3 regions of the Bacillus sp. JZ34 genome follow, and region 1 is predicted to be linked to each of the others. Evidence: riboswitches for the same ligand, from Rfam matches in the RefSeq annotation. Region 1 holds a riboswitch; each other region holds the start of a gene.

Region 1 (4,300 bases):
TGCCGGAAGACGGGGACTATTCGGCCCTGTCGTTCATCAGCGACGCGAGCGGCAACATTCCTCTCCTCGGTCTGTTTGTGATCACGGTGGCTGCGGGAATCGTTGCGAATGAATTCAACTGGGGAACGGTGAAGCTGCTTGTCATCAGGCCGATCAGCCGCTTTAAAATTTTGCTGGCAAAATATTTTACAGTTCTGCTTTTTGCATTGGCTTTGCTTTTCATTCTGTTCGCAAGCGCGGGTATCACAGGCCTTGCTTTATTCGGGGCAGGCGACGGCAGCCAGGTTCACTTGGCGTACGCCGATGGAACCGTTGAAGAAAAAAGCCTGCTGCTGCACTTGGCCGGCAGCTATTTGCTGAATTCAATATCGCTTTTGATGATGGCGACAATGGCCTTTATGATTTCAGCTGTTTTCAGAAACAGCTCGCTTGCCGTAGGTATTTCAATTTTCCTTTTGGCAATGGGCGGAACGGTGACAAACTTGCTCGCAACGAAATTTGATTGGGTGAAATACATCTTATTTGCCAACACTGATCTCACTCAATACTTTGACGGATCTCCGCTTGTTTCAGACATGACGCTGGGATTCTCGATTGTGGTGCTGGCTGTCTATTTTATCGTTTTTCATGTGCTCGCCTTTGGTGCATTCACAAAAAGAGACATCGCTTCATAAGCGGTTTTCGCAAAAAAAGCCTGACGCCGGTTTTCCGGGCGTCAGGCTTTTTTTAAATATAAAAAGACTGCTGACATTCGGTCAGCAGTCCTGTATGAAGATCAGCGGTTCACAGCTTACGCTTTTGTTACGTTAGCAGCTTGTGGTCCGCGGTTTCCTTCAACGATTTCGAAAGATACAGATTGGCCTTCTTCCAAAGTTTTGAAGCCTTCGCCTTGAATAGCAGAGAAATGAACGAATACATCGTCTTGTCCTTCAACTTCGATGAATCCGAAACCTTTTTCAGAGTTAAACCATTTTACTTTACCTTCTAGCATGAAATTTCCTCCTAAAGCGATAACGCTTAAATTCACTATTCTTGCTCTAAAACAAACTTCCAAGACGAAAACTCTTACAAAACTTTCTTCTTAAAGATAGTTCGAACAAAAATAATTACCTTTACTTTACCAGTGTTTAAGCGAAATTACAACTGCTAAACACAATTTTTTTAAAAAAAGTGAAATTTAATAATCAGGGCGAAAAATAAAGCATTGAAAAGCGGGTTTTTGAAATTTTCACAATTCTGATTGACAACATTTCAAAGAAGCTGTAAAGTTAGGTAAAACTTCATGCATCAACACTTCTTATTTAGAGAGGCGGAGGGAATTGGCCCTATGAAGCCTCGGCAGCGGGTTCTGCATACAGCAGAATACTGTGCCACATCCAACAAGCCGTACGGGCTTGGAAGATAAGAAGAGAGCGGACCACTCTATTTACTTCGTGTCGTCTAAGGCTTCTTCTTATTTTTTAAGAGGGAGCCTTTTTTGTTAGCCAAAAAGAGGAGGAAGATCATCATGATTACATTTGAAGGCGTTGAAAAGGTCTATGAAAGCGGCGGACAGAAGGTTCATGCGCTCAATGGAATCGACCTTCATGTAGATAAAGGGGAAATATACGGCGTCATCGGATTCAGCGGCGCAGGGAAAAGCACGCTGATCCGCTGTGTGAACTTCCTTGAAAAACCGACGGCCGGAAAGGTATTCGTCGGCGGAAGAGACTTAATGTCTCTGTCGAAAGCTGAGATTCGAGCTGTTAAAAGGAAGATCGGCATGGTATTTCAGCATTTTAACCTGTTAAATTCAAAGACGATTTTCGCTAATGTCGCTGAGCCGCTCGCGCTTGTCAAAACACCGAAAGCCGAAATCAAGCAAAAAGTGACGGAACTGCTCCATTTTGTCGGACTTGAGGATAAAGCCCGCGATTATCCGGATCAGCTGTCGGGCGGCCAAAAGCAGCGCGTCGGCATTGCCCGGGCGCTGGCGACAAATCCGGAGGTTCTGCTCTGTGATGAAGCGACATCCGCGCTTGACCCGCAGACGACCGGCGATATTTTGAAGCTGCTGAAGCGCGTCAACGAACAATATAACATCACGATTTTGTTGATCACTCATGAAATGAATGTGGCAAAAGAAATCTGCGACAAAGTCGCGGTCATTGAAAAAGGAAGGATCATTGAATCAGGCAGCGTGTTTGACGTGTTTTCCGCGCCGGAAACCGAAACGGCCAAAAGCTTTGTCAAATCAGCCATCGACCACGAGATACCTGAATCGATTCAAAAATTAAATGTGAAGCATCTCTACCAGCTTCAATTTGTCGGCGAATCTTCCGGGAAGCCATTTCTTTCGCAAGTGGCAAAGCGGTTTGACGTAGAAGTCAACATTCTGCACGGAACGATTACAGAGCTTCAGGGAATTCCGTTTGGCAGTATGACGGTTGAACTGCAGGGGGAAGACGGTGAAATCGGGCGGGCGCTCGAATATATCCGCAGAGAAAACATTCGCATCAGGGAGGTATAAGCATGCTTGTTACATATGACCAAATCATTGACGCACTGGTTCAGACGATTCAAATGACGGTTTTCTCGCTTTTATTTTCAAGCGTGATCGGCATTCCGCTCGGCATTTTGCTGGTTGTCACAAGGAAGGGGCATCTGCTTGAAAATCCGGCAGTTTTTACGGTTGTCAATATGATCATTAACATTTTCCGGTCCGTTCCGTTTATCATCTTGATGGTTGCTTTAATTCCGGTGACAAGGCTGATTGTGGGGACGTCCATCGGCACATCGGCAGCGATTGTTCCCCTGACTTTTTATGCGGGGCCTTACATCGCAAGGCTCGTCGAGAACTCTCTGCTTGAAGTCGATCCGGGAGTCATTGAAGCCGCTGAAGCAATGGGAGCGACTCCGCGGCAGATCATCTTCCGGTTTCTGATTCCGGAAGCGCTCGGTTCGCTTGTGCTGAGTTTTACGGTGGCAACTGTCGGATTGGTCGGAGCGTCGGCGATGGCTGGTGCGATAGGCGCCGGCGGTCTTGGGGATTTGGCGATCACATACGGCTACCAAAGGTTTGACACGCTGACGATGATCATCACGGTTGCAATTCTCGTCATCGTTGTGCAGGGATTGCAGACATCCGGAAACGTTCTGTCCAAAAAATTGAGAAGAAGATAAACAGAGAGGGAGACAGCTATGATGAAAAAGTTCACATTTGTTATCATTTTACTGCTGCTTGCGGGAGTGATCGCGGGGTGTGCGGCAGACTCTGATGCGAAAACCATTAAAATCGGCATCAGCGGAACGGATACAAGAATCTGGGACTATGTGAAGAAAAAAGCCGAGAAAGAAGGCTTAAAGCTTGAAATCGTCAAATATTCTGATTATGTTCAGCCGAACCAGGCTTTGGCAGGCGGTGACATTGACGCCAATGCATTTCAGACGATATCTTACTTTAATGCATTCAAAAAGGAACGCAATCTTGAACTATCGCCGATCGGCACAACGATCATCGCTCCGATGGGCATTTATTCCGAGAAGTATGATTCGCCTGACGATATACCAAACGGCGCGGAAATCGCTGTTCCGAGCGAAGCGACGAACATGGGCAGGGCCTTGCTCCTGTTGGAGTCCGCCGGCCTGCTTCAATTAAAGGACGGATTTGACGGAAACGGAACGCTTGATGCGATTAAAGAAAATCCTAAAAAACTCAAAATCACAACGGTGGCCGCAGAGCAAACGCCGCGCGTGCTTCCCGACGTCGCTGCATCTGTTATCAACAACGGCATAGCGGTTGACGCTGGCTTCCATCCTGTCAAAGATTCGATTAAACTGGAAGACGAAACAGCGACACCGTACATCAACATTATTGCGGCCAGAACAGAAGACCGGGACCGTGAAGATTTGAAAAAAATCGTTGAGCTGTACCAATCAGACGATACCGCTGAATTGATCAAAAAAGAGTTTGACGGTGCACAGCTGCCGACTTTTGTTCCACTGAAAGACATCGGCGAATAAAATGTCAGTCGCGCAATTGATTCCCGGGTCATATATTGAAATACATCGATAATTCCTACTTGACCAATCAGGTTTGTTGTACTATAGTTTTTAAATGTAAAAAATTCTGGGGGTGCTTTTGTTACCATGACATTATTTGTTGTTATTAATATTATCGTCATGCTCGGCCTGATGGCGCTCCTTTATATGATGCAAAAAAAACATGTTTCGTTTTCTAAGCGGGTATTTACCGCTCTGGGAATCGGCATTGTTTTTGGATTCGCTTTGCATTTTATATATGGTTCGTCTTCAGAAACGA
Region 2 (4,300 bases), 370 kb from region 1:
CGCCTCTGATATCCGTAATGCCGAGCGTCGGATTTGACGGTGTTTCAAGGTAGATGACTTTTGTATTTTCCTTTATGTTTAAAGCAATTTCATTTAAATCCGTCATATCGACGAAAGTATGTTCAATCCCGAAGCGGCTCAGCACTTCCGTAATCATCCGGTAAGTGCCGCCGTACACATCTTTTGTGACAAGCACGTGATCGCCCTTTGACAAAAGCAGAAAGGAGGTGGAAATCGCGGCCATTCCGGATGAAAAAGCAAATCCCCTCGTCCCTCCCTCAAGCTCGGCTATCGTGTCTTCAAGCGCCGTTCTTGTCGGTGTTCCTGACCGGCTGTAGTCATATTCGCCGAATTTGTCAAAAGAACCTTGATGAAAGGTTGAGGCGTGCTGGATCGGCACGCTGACGGCTCCGGTTGCTCCGTCCGTTTTATTTTGGTTATGAACAAGCCTTGTTTCAAGCGTCCAGTTTTCATGACTCATGCGGAACCGCCTCCCCTTTTACTTTTTCCAGCGCAGCTTTTAGATCCTGCTTTAAATCGGAGACGTGTTCGATTCCGACTGAAAAGCGCAGAAGTCTGTTGCAGACGCCGTTTGCAATTCGGATGTCTTCCGGGATATCCATATGGGTCTGTGTCGCCGGATAGGTGATGAAGCTTTCGACTCCGCCGAGGCTTTCGGCGAAACAGATCGTCTTGAGATTTTTCAGCAACGGATTAACCCATTCTTCTTTTTGAACGCGGAATGACAGCATGCCGCCTTTTCCCGGATAAAGAACATCTGCAATTTCCTCCTGCTCTTCCAAAAAGGCCGCAAGTTCCCGCGCGTTTTCCTGATGCTGTCTCATCCTGAGAGCGAGCGTCTTCATCCCTCTCATTAAGAGCCATGAATCGAACGGCGATAAAACCGCTCCGATGGCGTTTTGGTGCTGGAACATTTCCTCAGACAGCTCTTCGCCTTTTGCAACGACAAGCCCCGCCAAAAGATCGTTATGACCGCCCAAATACTTCGTCGCGCTGTGAATGACAAGATCAGCGCCGAGCTCAATCGGCTTTTGCAGAACCGGTGTATAGAACGTATTGTCAACAATGAGCAGCAAGTCGTGCTCTTTAGCGATTTGCGCGATTTTTTGAATATCAGCTTCCTGCATGAGCGGATTTGTCGGCGTTTCTACAAACAGTGCCTTTGTATTGTTCGTGATTTTCGACTTGATACAGTCTTCGTCTGAAAAATCGTCGTAGAAAAAGCGAAGTCCGTATTTCTTCCATTCGTTTTCAAAAAGGCGGTACGTTCCCCCATATAAATCGGACGAAACGATGAGCTCATCCCCGCTTTGAAACAGAGCCATGATCGTCTGAATGGCAGCCATACCGGAACTGAACGCAAAGCCGCGCGTTCCCCCTTCGAGTTTCGCGATTGCATCTTCAACAAGCTGTCTTGTCGGATTTTTTGTGCGAATGTAATCAAACCCTGTGGATTCCCCGATCCCTTTGTGCCTGTACGCAGAAGAGAAATAAACGGGAGGATTGACAGTTCCCGTTATTTCATCACTGCGGTTGCCGATTTGCGCCAGCGTTGTTTGTACATGTTCAGTCATATGACACCATCCTTTTAAAAATAAAAAACCCCTTCTTCATAAGAAGAAGGGGGATTATGCGCTTCTTCTTATCTTCCAAGCATCTGCTTGCTGGATTTAGCACCTTGGTACACTGACATCGTCAGTGCAGACCGGTTGCTGAGGTTTCAAAGGGCCAGTCCCTCCACCTCTCGTGATAAGAATCTCTTCAATTTTCTGATTGTTCTTTACTTTAACCTAAGTCAAGACATTTTTCAAGGGTCATTTTTAAATCTTTCCTCATATTGAACATGGTATGATGAAACCAAACGACGGAACCGGAGGAATCAGATGCCAAAAACAGAGCGATTAATCGAATTGATGATGACCGTTCATACAAAACGAAAATTTACGGCCGGGGAGCTCGCAGCAGAATTCGGGGTTTCCTACCGCACGATTCTCCGCGATCTGGACGAGCTGAGCGCGCTCGGCGTCCCGATCTATTCTGAAACAGGCGCGAACGGAGGCTATTATTTGCTGAATGAACCTGTGCTTCCGCCGCTCTTTTTTACACAATCAGAGGCGGCGGCTATGTTTTTCGCGTATCAATCTCTGCAGTTTTTCGGATCGCTTCCCTTTGATGCGGAAACGCGGATGGTTTTAAAAAAGTTCTACCGCCACCTTCCCGTGGAAACACAGGAGCGGATTGATGCGATGAAAGACAGAATCGTGTTCTGGAATCCGCATCGTCCAAAAGCCGCCGAACATTTAGAAACGCTTCTTGATGCAGCCATCAATCAATCCGTTTTGACGGTCGTTTATGACGGAACTGACGATTGCGCGGAGAGATCCATCCAGCCCATCGGCTTGTTCAGCTGGAACGGCTTCTGGTACTGTCCGGCCTATTGCTTTAAAAGGCAGGCGTTCAGACTGTTCCGCGCCGACCGCATCCTTCGGGCGGAAAAAGCGGCCAGCCCGCTGGCCCGCCAGCTTCCCTATCCATCGGTTCTCAGCTGGATCAAACATTCGGAGAGCGAGTGCTCTGAACCGGTGCGGCTGCAAGCGGAACTGACACGCAGAGGAGCCAGGCGGGCTGCGGCTGATGTGGACTTATTCAAGATCCTCACCATGCGGGATGACGGGACGGGGGCGATCGATGCAAACCTCCCCAGACCAGAACTTGAGTATTTCGGGGAACTTTTGTGGAACCTCGGCACTGAGGCAACTGTCAAAGAACCCGCAGAAATCAAGCTTCAGCTGAAACGGAAGGCTGCTGACATTTTAGCAAGGTACGACTGACTTTTTTTAGAATCGTGACAAAGCCTGTCAGGATTAGGTGATACTTTTAGAATAAAGCAAAATGGAAAGGATGAAGCAAATGAAGCAAGTTCAAGCCCTGCGGAGCGATTTGTTCCACGAGATGGAGACGGGCATCCGCTCCACGTGTCATCTTCTGAAAAAAGTGAAGGAATCTGACTGGTCTTACCGGCCCGCCGACCGCATGCGAAGCCTGAAAGAACTGGCAAGCCATCTGACGGCCATCCCAGAAGCCGACATGGCTATCATGCAGGAAAAGGAAGAGGCCGCCATCTCCCGAATTGAAAAGAAGTATAGTGCATTGCAGTCGGCTGACCAAATGGCTGAAGCTATGCAGAAAGGATTCGCTGCTTTTCAAACGTATATGACTTCCCTCTCCGACGAGGAATTTTTGACGAAAAAAACAAAGCCGTTTTACCTTGATGAAGGGATGACCCAAAGCCGCTGGCTGACGGAAACGCTCACCCACGTCTTCCATCACAGGGCCCAGCTGTTTAATTATTTAAAACAGCTCGGCTATGACGTCAACATGTTCGATCTGTATCTTTAAAAGGTGTTCATATGAAGCTGCCTCTGACAAAAAAAGAACGGTCAAACTTAAGGACAGCCAAGGTAAAAATAAAAAACACGGCATATATGGATCTGTCCGTCCTTGCACATACGCTCGGTTCGTCTTTGGAGCGCGCCGCATACATCAAGGCGCTCGCCCAGTTTCAAACCGCTCCTTCCATCGGGCCGAAAATGGCGCAGTGCGCCGTTGACCTGGGCTACTATTCCCTTGGCGACATCAAGCATGAATCAGGTGCGGATTTGATCATCCGCCTCGAAAAACTGAAAGGCTACTGGGAAGATCCTTGTGCAGAAGATGCGCTGCGATGCATCGTCCATTATGCCAACGATCCCGAAAGCGCTAAAAGCTGGTGGGATTTCACAGAGGAAAGAAAAATGTACCGCGAACGCTGCGGATACCCTCCGGATAGACCGTCAACGCCCTGGTACGAAAAAAAACGGACATAAAAAATCACGGCTGCCGAACAGTTTGGCAGCCCTTTTCGCTTCTTTCACAAGAGAATTTCGTGTTAAAATGAATGGAAACGTTCACAAACATTATTTCTGGAGGAATTCATCTTGGCTATGAAAACAGGAGTCATTCAGGAGAAGAAGCTTTTTTCGGAAGAGCTCGGCGAGGAAATGGAGCTTCTCGTCTATTTGCCGTCATCCTTCTCGCCGCTTTACAAATATCATGTGATCATCGCACAGGATGGACATGACTATTTCCGCCTCGGGCGCATCAGCAGACAGGTGGAAGAACTGCTGGCAAACGGCGAAATCGAAAGAAGCATCATCATCGGCATTCCGTACAAAAACGTACAGGAAAGAAGGCTTACATACCATCCGGAAGGGTCAAAATTCGAAGCGTATAAACGTTT
Region 3 (4,300 bases), 740 kb from region 1:
TGTGTCTGCCATACGGAAGAAAGCGAAACATCTTATGTGAAGGTATGCCTTGACGGTCCTGTTTTCAAAGCCCAGGAGGTGCTGTTATGATGCTAGAAGTCAATTTGCCGGGCCTTCAATTGAAAAATCCGATCATGCCGGCTTCAGGCTGCTTCGGATTCGGGAGAGAATTTGCGAACTTTTACGATCTTTCACGTCTCGGTGCGATCATGATTAAAGCGACGACGAGCGAACCGCGCTTCGGGAATCCGACGCCGCGCGTCGCCGAGACGCAAGCCGGCATGCTTAATGCCATCGGTCTGCAAAATCCGGGTTTAGAGGCTGTCATGGAACACGAATTGCCGTGGCTCGAACAGTTCGATACACCGATTATCGCCAATGTCGCCGGCTCGCAGATCGACGATTATGTTGAAGTGGCTGAAGAAATCAGCAAAGCGCCGAATGTTCATGCGCTCGAGCTGAATATTTCCTGTCCTAACGTGAAAACGGGAGGGATCGCCTTTGGTACGCAGCCGGAAATGGCCAGTGAGCTGACGAAAGCGGTGAAAGAGGTTGCGAGCGTTCCCGTCTATGTGAAGCTGTCGCCGAATGTCGCGAATATTACCGACATCGCTCTTGCCATAGAAGAAGCGGGAGCGGACGGTTTGACGATGATCAACACCCTGATCGGGATGCGGCTCGACTTAAAAACGGGAAAGCCGATCTTGGCGAACAAAACCGGCGGATTATCAGGCCCTGCTGTTAAACCGGTGGCCATCAGAATGGTGCATGAAGTCAGCCAAAAAGTCAGCATTCCGATCATCGGCATGGGCGGTGTCCAGTCAGCGGAAGATGTGCTTGAGTTTTTGCTGGCGGGTGCGAGCGCAGTCGCCGTCGGCACCGCAAACTTTGTTAATCCGTTTGTTTGTCCCGAAATCATTGCCGATTTGCCGCGCGTTTTAGAAAAATACGGATACCGTTCGTTGAACGAGTGTATCGGAAGGAGCTGGAAGGATGAAACATACGCCGCCCATCATCGCGCTTGATTTTGCATCAGCACAGGAAACATATGCGTTTTTGGACCGGTTTCATGGAGAAGAGCTTTTCGTGAAGGTGGGCATGGAGCTTTTTTATCAGGAAGGGCCGGCCATCCTTGAAAAGTTACAGGAGCGCGGCTGCCGCATTTTCCTTGATCTAAAATGCCACGACATTCCAACGACCGTATACAAGGCGATGAAAAGGCTGGCGGGGTTAGGCGTCAGCCTTGTCAATGTGCACGCAGCAGGTGGAAAGCAAATGATGGAGTCGGCGCTTGAAGGCCTTGAAGCGGGGACTCCGGCAGGCCGAAAACGCCCTTCATTAATTGCTGTGACCCAGCTGACAAGCACCTCTTCAGAAATGCTTCAGCAAGAGCTGCTGATTGAAACGCCGCTTCTCGATACAGTTGTTCACTACAGCAAGTTGGCTAAAGAAAGCGGACTTGACGGTGTCGTCTGCTCCGTCCATGAAGCCGAACACATTTACCGGGCCGCGTCTTTAGATTTTCTGACCGTGACACCCGGAATTCGCATGGCGGATGACAAAAACAACGACCAGGTCCGGGTGGCGACGCCTGGCTACGCAAGGGAAAAAGGCGTGTCGGCGATCGTTGTCGGCCGTTCGATTACACAGGCGGAAGATCCTGTGTCAGCCTACAGAAGAATAGGACATGAGTGGGAGGGAACCAAGGCATGAAAACAGACATTGCAAACCATTTATTAAGAATCAAAGCGGTTTTCCTGCGCCCGAACGAGCCGTTTACATGGGCGAGCGGCATCTTGTCGCCCATCTACTGCGACAATCGTTTGACGCTTTCATATCCGGAAGTAAGGGATGATATAGCTTCAGGGCTTGCCGGACTGATTCAAGACAAGTTTCCCGGAGCCGAAATGATCGCCGGTACGGCAACTGCGGGAATCCCCCATGCCGCGCTTGCCGCCGACAGGCTGAGCCTGCCGATGTGCTACGTCAGAAGCAAACCGAAGGCGCACGGCAAAGGAAACCAAATTGAAGGCGCTGTTGTAAAAGGACAAAAAGTCGTTGTAATTGAAGATTTAATTTCAACGGGAGGAAGCGTCCTTGAAGCGGCAGCCGCTCTCACAGAGGCGGGATGTGAAGTGCTCGGTGTCGCCGCCATTTTCACTTACGGGCTTCCTAAAGCCGCCGCCGCCTTCAGCGAAGCGGGCGTTGAATACCGCACGCTGACTGATTACGATACATTGACAGAGGCTGCGCTTGCCGGCGGATATATCAGCGAACAGGATGCCGCCAAACTGAAAGAATGGAAGGCGGATCCTGAAAGCAAGTCTTGGATGGATTAATGAAAAAAGCCGTATTCTCCTAATGGGAGAACGGCTTTTTTTGCGTCTTTTTGCAGATTTAAAAATAGTAAAATCGGATTATTTTTATTTTTTATTAATCCTATAAAAAAAGTCGGGTTGACTTTTGTTCGAATTGTGCTAAAATTTTAAAATAACAAAAGCAAACTTATCAAGAGCGGTGGAGGGACTGGTCCGATGAAACCCGGCAACCTGCGTGTGAAGCGTAAGGTGCTACTTCCAGCAAAATGCCCTCATTTTGAGAGATAAGGAATAGCGGAGTTCCTCGTCTTTCTTTCAAATTTGGAAGAAAGATTTTAATTTTTAGGGGCAGAGGAGGAGCTAGAAGTGAAGACAGATGAACAGCTTGAAAAGGTGATCATCAAAATGAAAGACATGCTGAAAGACATGAATTACGGATCGATCACATTCGTTGTTCAGGACGGCAAAGTCATTCAAATCGAAAAAAATGAAAAAATAAGATTGAAATAGCTGACTAGACAAACTAGAGGCGGTTTTCACAGTTTTTTTCTGCTGGAAGCCGTTTTTTTGTTGGCGAAAAAAGGGGGAACCGAAAATTTTTACTTACAGCACATGGGAAGAACCAAATATCTCTTTTCAGGAAGATGACTCTTATAAAGGAGCGCTGTCCGTCTTGAAATGGGCGTACGGACATTACGGAAATCAGCTTGTATATGCGTGCAGCTTCGGAATTGAGGGAATCGTCCTGATCGATTTGATTTATAAGGTGAAAAAAGATGCGGTCATCGTTTTCCTTGATACGGGATTTCATTTTAAAGAAACGTATGAAACGATCGACGCTGTCAAAGAACGATATCCAGGCCTTCAGATTATCATGAAAACACCGGAGCTTACCGTCGAAGAGCAGGCGAAAGAATATGGGGACGAACTATGGAAGACCGCTCCGAATTCCTGCTGTGAAATGAGGAAGGTCATTCCTCTCCGCGAGACGCTTTCAGGCTACCCGGCGTGGCTGTCGGGCCTGCGCCGCGAGCAATCGCCCGGGCGGAGCAAAACGAATTTTTTGAACAAAGATGAAAAATTCAAGTCTATCAAAGTTTGTCCGCTCATTCATTGGACGTGGAAGGATATTTGGAGATATGTGACAAAGCACGATCTCCCGTATAATCCGCTTCATGATCAAGGCTACCCGAGCATCGGCTGCGCTCCGTGCACCTCTCCGGCCTTTACAATGGATGATCTTCGATCAGGCCGCTGGAACGGATCGGCTAAAACAGAATGCGGATTACACGAGTAAGGAGATGAGTCATGGAACTTGCCGCCATTTTATTTAGCATGTTTTTTGCGATGAATATCGGAGCGAGCGGTGCAGCTGCTTCAATGGGAATCGCCTATGGATCTGAAGCCGTCAAAAAGAAGTTTCACGCACTAATAATCTGTGCAGCAGGCGTTCTCTCGGGCGCCGTCATCGGCGGAGGAAACGTCGTGAAAACGATCAGCTCAGGCATCATTCCCGAACGGGTGATTTCGCTTGAAATCGTCTGCATTATTATCGGCTCGGCGGCACTGTCGCTCTTTATCGCAAATGTACTCGGCATCCCGCTTTCGACAAGTGAAGTGACGGTCGGATCTGTTGTCGGAGTAGGTGTTGCTTACCAAGTTTTATATGTGAAATCTTTGCTTGTCATCGTCTCATTTTGGGTCGTTGTACCAATCGTCGCTTTTACCTTTACATTTGCGATGGCAAACATCATGAAAAAAACGATCAAACGTCCAGCCTCGGGAAAGAAAGCAAAGGTTTTGGCGGTCATTCTGTTGATCACCGGGTTTTTTGAAGCCTTCTCAGCAGGCATGAACAATGTCGCAAATGCTGTCGGACCTCTGGTGGCGGCGCATGTTTTGACAGTCGGGGAAGGAACGCTCTACGGCGGACTGTTTGTCGCGCTGGGCGCCCTTTTACTGGGCAGGCGCGTTCTTGAAAC

The links. Region 1 has a riboswitch for S-adenosylmethionine ahead of M1D90_RS17145 (methionine ABC transporter ATP-binding protein). Riboswitches for the same ligand answer to the same signal wherever they lie in the genome.
Region 2: linked by a shared signal. The riboswitch ahead of M1D90_RS15170 (methionine biosynthesis PLP-dependent protein) and the one ahead of M1D90_RS17145 (methionine ABC transporter ATP-binding protein) in region 1 are both predicted to bind S-adenosylmethionine.
Region 3: linked by a shared signal. The riboswitch ahead of M1D90_RS13210 (YezD family protein) and the one ahead of M1D90_RS17145 (methionine ABC transporter ATP-binding protein) in region 1 are both predicted to bind S-adenosylmethionine.

Annotation. Positions count from the first base shown of each region.
Region 1 covers NZ_CP096403.1:3,363,777-3,368,076, reverse strand. Annotated here, with positions in the region: gene M1D90_RS17155 (ABC transporter permease) at 1-674, shown strand, start outside; gene cspB (cold shock-like protein CspB) at 791-991, opposite strand; SAM riboswitch class I at 1,295-1,408, shown strand; gene M1D90_RS17145 (methionine ABC transporter ATP-binding protein) at 1,508-2,509, shown strand; gene M1D90_RS17140 (methionine ABC transporter permease) at 2,512-3,162, shown strand; gene M1D90_RS17135 (MetQ/NlpA family ABC transporter substrate-binding protein) at 3,184-4,002, shown strand; gene M1D90_RS17130 (L-cystine transporter) at 4,129-4,300, shown strand, end outside.
Region 2 covers NZ_CP096403.1:2,992,551-2,996,850, forward strand. Annotated here, with positions in the region: gene metC (cystathionine beta-lyase) at 1-481, opposite strand, end outside; gene M1D90_RS15170 (methionine biosynthesis PLP-dependent protein) at 471-1,595, opposite strand; SAM riboswitch class I at 1,661-1,777, opposite strand; gene M1D90_RS15175 (helix-turn-helix transcriptional regulator) at 1,905-2,852, shown strand; gene M1D90_RS15180 (DinB family protein) at 2,932-3,420, shown strand; gene M1D90_RS15185 (helix-hairpin-helix domain-containing protein) at 3,432-3,887, shown strand; gene M1D90_RS15190 (esterase family protein) at 3,999-4,300, shown strand, end outside.
Region 3 covers NZ_CP096403.1:2,623,307-2,627,606, reverse strand. Annotated here, with positions in the region: gene M1D90_RS13230 (dihydroorotate dehydrogenase electron transfer subunit) at 1-90, shown strand, start outside; gene M1D90_RS13225 (dihydroorotate dehydrogenase) at 90-1,025, shown strand; gene pyrF (orotidine-5'-phosphate decarboxylase) at 994-1,713, shown strand; gene pyrE (orotate phosphoribosyltransferase) at 1,710-2,339, shown strand; SAM riboswitch class I at 2,503-2,609, shown strand; gene M1D90_RS13210 (YezD family protein) at 2,712-2,828, shown strand; gene M1D90_RS13205 (phosphoadenylyl-sulfate reductase) at 2,914-3,615, shown strand; gene M1D90_RS13200 (inorganic phosphate transporter) at 3,627-4,300, shown strand, end outside.